2 regions of the Ensifer sp. R1-3 genome follow, and region 2 is predicted to be linked to the other one. Evidence: predicted binding sites of a transcription regulator. Region 2 holds the regulator's gene; the other holds the start of a gene.
What was found. The regulator LexA, encoded in region 2, represses DNA repair genes until DNA is damaged. The targets are predictions, from matches to a motif close to TGTTCNNNNTGTGTTCNG.
Positions count from the first base shown of each region.

Region 1: recA (recombinase RecA) is a predicted target of LexA. The motif match lies at 1,265-1,282, and genes of this name have one in related genera.

Region 1 is NZ_CP096515.1:850,387-853,411, reverse strand. Features, by position in the region: gene recA (recombinase RecA) at 54-1,139, opposite strand; gene M1D43_RS04100 (carbohydrate kinase family protein) at 1,473-2,432, shown strand; gene M1D43_RS04095 (pseudouridine-5'-phosphate glycosidase) at 2,571-3,025, shown strand, end outside.
Region 2 is NZ_CP096515.1:1,106,863-1,109,887, reverse strand. Features, by position in the region: gene M1D43_RS05365 (DUF1254 domain-containing protein) at 1-684, shown strand, start outside; tRNA gene M1D43_RS05360 (tRNA-Ala) at 866-941, shown strand; gene M1D43_RS05355 (hypothetical protein) at 1,051-1,215, shown strand; gene lexA (transcriptional repressor LexA) at 1,434-2,150, shown strand; tRNA gene M1D43_RS05345 (tRNA-Cys) at 2,372-2,445, shown strand; gene M1D43_RS05340 (calcium-binding protein) at 2,490-3,025, opposite strand, start outside.

The DNA.
Region 1 (3,025 bases), 260 kb from region 2:
CCGCGGGTGGCGACGGCCGGTTTTGCATGCTTCAACGAGACGGCTGCAGCCGATTACATATCGGCGGCTTCGTCGCCGTCGCTTTCCGGCCCGCCATTCTCCAGGAACCGGTCGGCGATGAGACCGGCATTCTGCCGCAGAGCCGTCTCGATTTCGCGCAACAGTTCGGGATTCTCCCGCAGGAAGAGCTTGGCGTTTTCCCGTCCCTGGCCGAGACGCTGGCTGTTATAGGAGAACCAGGCGCCCGATTTCTCGACGATGCCCGCCTTGACGCCGAGATCGATCAATTCGCCGGTCTTCGAAACGCCTTCGCCATACATGATGTCGAACTCGACCTGCTTGAAGGGCGGTGCCATCTTGTTCTTGACGACCTTGACGCGGGTCTGGTTGCCGACGACTTCCTCGCGCTCCTTGACCGAACCGATGCGGCGAATGTCGAGGCGCACCGAAGCGTAGAACTTGAGCGCATTGCCGCCCGTCGTCGTTTCCGGCGAGCCGAACATCACGCCGATCTTCATGCGGATCTGGTTGATGAAGATCACCATGCAGTTCGACTTGGAGATCGATGCCGTAAGCTTGCGCAGCGCCTGGCTCATGAGGCGCGCCTGCATGCCCGGCAGACTATCGCCCATCTCGCCCTCGATTTCGGCGCGCGGCACGAGTGCGGCCACCGAATCGATGACGAGAATGTCGATCGCACCCGAGCGGACCAGCGTATCGGTGATTTCCAGCGCCTGCTCGCCCGTATCAGGCTGCGAAATCAGGAGATTTTCGAGATCGACCCCGAGCTTTCGCGCATAGACCGGATCGAGTGCATGCTCGGCATCGACGAAGCCGCAGATGCCGCCCTTCTTCTGTGCCTCGGCAATGGTCTGCAGCGCCAACGTCGTCTTGCCCGAGCTTTCCGGACCATAGATCTCGATGATGCGGCCCTTCGGCAGGCCGCCGATGCCGAGCGCGATATCGAGGCCGAGCGAACCGGTGGAGACGGTTTCGATCTCAACTACGCTGTCCTTCGCTCCGAGCTTCATGATCGATCCCTTGCCGAACGAACGTTCGATCTGGGAAAGAGCCGCTTCAAGTGCCTTACTTTTGTCCACCGATTTGTCCTCTACGAGCCGCAAAGAATTTTGTGCCATTGGTCCACCTTTAGGTTATTGGAGCTATCGAGGCAATGAAGCCGCCGCAAGCCTTTTTGTACATGTTTTGTTCCAACTTGGCAATGGCACGTCAAGTATTTGAAAACGCTTGCCATATTTCATCACGTTCGATTCTTGTTCACGCCTTTCATCCACTGTATCCACAGGCAGCGCGTCAACGCATGCCGGCTTTGACGCGCCGCCCCGATTCGCTCGTGATTCACGATGGATCAAATCCGGACAAAGCCCTAAAAGGTAGTCCGAAACGATAGATCGGAATGCCGGCGGAAGAGAGACTTCGCCACCTTTTCTCCGCCCTTCATCGAGGACCAGATGCAAGCACAGGTGAAGTCGCAGAACATTGCCGTTTTCGGCGGCGCTCATATCGACAGGCGCGGCCGGATCAGCGGCGCGACGGCACCGGGCGCGAGCAATCCGGGCGCTTGGTTCGAGGAAGCCGGGGGCGGCGGCTTCAATGCCGCGAGAAATCTCGCGCGCCTCGGCCATCGCGTGACGATGATCAGCCCGCGGGGCGGCGATCCCGCCGGCGACACGGTAGCGGCCGCTGCGGAAGCTGCCGGTGTGATCGATCGCCCCTTCACCTTTCTCGATCGCAAGACGCCGAGCTATACGGCAATCCTCGAAAACGACGGCAACCTCGTCATCGCGCTCGCGGACATGGACCTCTATACTCTGTTTACGCCGCGCCGGCTGCAGCAGCGGGCGACGCGCGAGATCTTGGCTGCGAGCGAACTCGTGCTGATGGACGCCAATCTGCCGCAGGAGACCTTGGCGGCCCTCGTCGGCACCGCTGCGAAGTTCTGCCCGCTACGTGCCGGTATCGCCGTTTCGCCTGCAAAGGTGGTCCGCTACCGCGACTGCCTCGACGGGCTCGATTTCCTGTTCATGAACGAGGCGGAAGCGCGCGCGCTTACCGGAACCGAGGCCGCGACCGCCGAGGAATGGCCGTTGCTGCTGCGCTCCGCCGGCCTTTCCGGCGGTGTCGTGACGCGCGGAGGCCGGGCCGCGGTCGCTTTTGATCTTGAGGGTGCCTGCGTCGCTACGCCGCCGGCTCTTTCAGCACTTGCCGACGTCACCGGCGCCGACGACGCGCTCGCCTCGGGCTTTCTCGCCGCCCGGCTTGCAGGTGCGGATCTTTCCGCCTGCCTTCGCTTCGGCATGGCGGCCGCCGTCATAACGCTGCATTCGCCATTCGCGGCTTCCGACGAGATGTCGCAAGACATGCTGGAGCAGGTTCTGCAGCTTGTGCCGGAAACGGAAATGCTGTCATGAGATTTGGCGGCTGAATTGGGAGCCGCGCGGCACGGAATGCGAGCGGTACTTCCGCATCCTCCGCTCCAGGCACCGGAATCGATCAGGCATCCCCGAGCAATTTTGCCGTCGAGGATGTCATCAATCAAGGAAACGATCATGACCAAACCCTCCTCCCCGTCCCTGCCGATGGAATATTCAGATGAAGTCGCAGCCGCCAAGCAACGAGGTGCGCCGATCGTCGCGCTGGAATCCACGATCATCACGCATGGCATGCCCTATCCCGGCAACCTCGACATGGCCCGCAGCGTCGAGGCGATCATCCGTGAACAGGGTGCCGTGCCCGCAACCATCGCCGTGATCCACGGGGTCCTGCATATCGGTCTGGACGATGCCAAACTGGAGGCTTTGTCGAAGACGCAGGGCGCCATGAAACTGTCGCGCGCCGATCTCGCCTTTGCGATCGCCGAACGCCGCACCGGCGCCACGACCGTTGCCGCAACGATGATCGCCGCCGCCCGCGCCGGCATCCGGGTTTTCGCGACCGGCGGCATCGGCGGCGTTCACCGCGGGGCGGAACAGAGCTTCGACATATCGGCGGATCTCGACGAACT
Region 2 (3,025 bases):
TTCTTCGATCAGTTCGGCGAGGTTCTCGACACTGTCGATCCGTTGCCGGGCGAGGAGGCTCTCTATGGCCAATTCCGCCTGCTGCTCGATGCAGCGTCCAAGGACCCCGAACTGAAAAAGGTGCTGGTTGCGACCGCGGTCGAGACCGAAGACAAGGTCATCCAGCCGTTCTTCCAGTGGAAGCACAACGGACGTCCGGCCGGGAACGGATGGAACCGTTCGACCAACAATGCGCAGTTCGGCGTCGACTATTTCAACCGGACCGGAACGGCAAAATCGAACATGTTCGACAACCGGCCGAACGAGACGCAATATTTCTACACCGACCACCACGGCGCGGGCGGAGAACTCAGCGGCAGCGGCAGCTATGCGATCACCTTCCCAGCCGGGCAGGAGCCGCCGGTCAACGGGTTCTGGTCATTGACCCTGTACAACGACAAGCATCTCTTCCACGCGAACGACCTCAAACGCTACTCACTCGGCACCAAGAACAAGAACCTAAAGCGCAACTCCGACGGTTCGCTTACCCTCTACGCAGGCGCGAGGTCGCCTGGGGGCGACAAGGAAAACAACTGGCTGCCCGCGCCGGACGGGAAGTTCTCGCTCTACATCCGCGCCTATTGGGGCAAAGAGGCAATTCTCGATGGCTCTTGGCAGCCGCCCACGATCGAGGTGGCTCAATAGCCAGTGCTGAAAGCCGATAGCGGCGTTGTGTGTTCGTGACCTTGCACTCCGCCCTATCTGCCAGCCGGCGGGCACCGACGCGGCTTGCAGTTGTCAGCCTCATCTTTGTATTGCGATGCATTCGGCAAGTGGAATGCACTGGCGCGGTCGGCCGAAAACTCTTATACAATCGTTGACCAGTGGGGTCGTAGCTCAGTTGGGAGAGCGCCGCAATCGCACTGCGGAGGTCGAGGGTTCGACTCCCTTCGGCTCCACCATCCACCAGTCCTCCCTGCCGGCTCGCTGCTTGCCAAAAAAGCTGATTTGAGAGAAAGTTTTAGTCTGACCCGTTCGAGGTCTGGGCAACTCCCGCGAGTGGAGAAAAACATGCCTGTTAAATCTTTGGTGGCAGCCGTAATTTTTTCCCTCTTCGCCCTTTCGGGGTGCGCCAGCACAGGCTCGACCAACACGACCTACACCCAGTGGTACGGGCCTTATCCCGAGCCTGAATTCGACGTTCTTACGCCGGGCGGACTGCGCCTTGCCTATTAGCATCGCATAGGCCTGCGCCGCCCGCCGTAAGCCCAAAACATGCGAGAGCGTATCGGCCCCTGCCCCGAATTCCGAGCGATCGCCATCGACACGCCGGATCGCGGGGCGGATCGGCATTCAACAGCAAGCGAAATTCACGGAATTTTAGGCACTTGCGGAACACATATGGAACAGATAGGTTCTGTTCTTGATTTGTTTCGCGATTCTGGAGTGACGCCATGCTGACCCGCAAGCAACAGGAATTGCTTCTGTTCATTCACGAACGAATGAAGGAATCCGGGGTCCCGCCGTCCTTCGACGAGATGAAGGACGCCTTGGACCTTGCGTCCAAATCGGGCATCCACCGTTTGATCACCGCACTCGAGGAGCGTGGGTTCATTCGCCGGCTACCTAATCGCGCCCGGGCCCTCGAAGTCATCAAGCTGCCGGAGGCCTATGCGGGCGCTTCGCAGGTCCGCCGCGGCTTTTCGCCGAGCGTGATCGAAGGCAGTCTGGGCAAGCCTGTTGCGCCGCCCCCCGCACCGAAACCGGCGCCGCCGGCCGAGGCCGCATCGGTCGCCGTTCCGGTCATGGGCCGCATTGCCGCCGGTGTGCCGATTTCGGCAATCCAGAACAATATGCACGATATTTCCGTACCGGTCGAAATGATCGGCAGCGGCGAGCACTACGCTCTCGAGATCAAGGGCGATTCGATGATCGAGGCCGGCATCCTCGATGGCGATACGGTGATCATCCGGAACGGAAGCACCGCCAGCCCCGGGGATATCGTCGTCGCGCTGATCGACGACGAGGAAGCGACCCTGAAGCGATTCCGTCGCAAGGGCGCCTCTATTGCGCTGGAGGCCGCCAATCCGGCTTACGAAACACGCATATTCGGTCCGGACCGGGTCAAGATCCAAGGGAGGCTCGTCGGCCTCATCCGGCGGTATCATTAGAGCTTCCTGACCAGGTGCGCAGCCGCTTCCTACGAAAGTACGCAGTTTCAAAGCGCTTACGTGGGAGTATTGCGCCTTGGGACGCTATGGCCACGCCCGGTCCACAGAACGGAAGACACATTTATACAGAATAAAAAAGTCCCTATTCCAAATGTACCCTCTTGCGGATTGCGGTCAATCATTCTAAATCCGCGCCACGATTTGAAAACGCAAATCGTAGAGGCCTCGTGGCGGAGTGGTGACGCAGAGGACTGCAAATCCTTGTACGCCGGTTCAATTCCGGCCGAGGCCTCCAAAAGCCACACCTGATCAGCTTTGTTACCGACAAACTTCCCCTCGTCAGACGAGGGCGAAATCCGCATTCGCAAAGACGAAGTTGGCAGCGCTGAGGTCGGCAGCGTGGATGCCGATCAGAGTGACCTGATCGACCGTGCCATTCAGCTGCAGGACAGCGTTCCCGTCAGCATCGTCGCCGATGTTGGACAAAAAATCGGCGAAGTCGTCGTAGCCATAGCCGGCGATTTGGATGATGTCCTTGTCCAATTCGAAGTCGAAGATCTCATCCCGCCCACTGTTCCGCGCAAACAGGAACTGATCGGCACCGGTCTCGACCGCGAAGGCTGCGGTAAGTCGGCCATCGCCCCAGAGCTGATCGTTACCGGCGCCGCCAATCAAGAGGTCGTCCCCACCCGCGGTGTCCACGCCGACCTCTGCATCGCCATACAGGACATCATCGCCTTTGCCTCCGTCGAGCAGGTCGTTGCCGCCACTGCCGCCACGTGAGAAAAGAACATCTCCAACAAGAAAGTCGTTGCCAGAACCACCATAGAGGTGGTCGTCGCCGCCGATGCCGGATTCCACGACGCCCTGGTCGA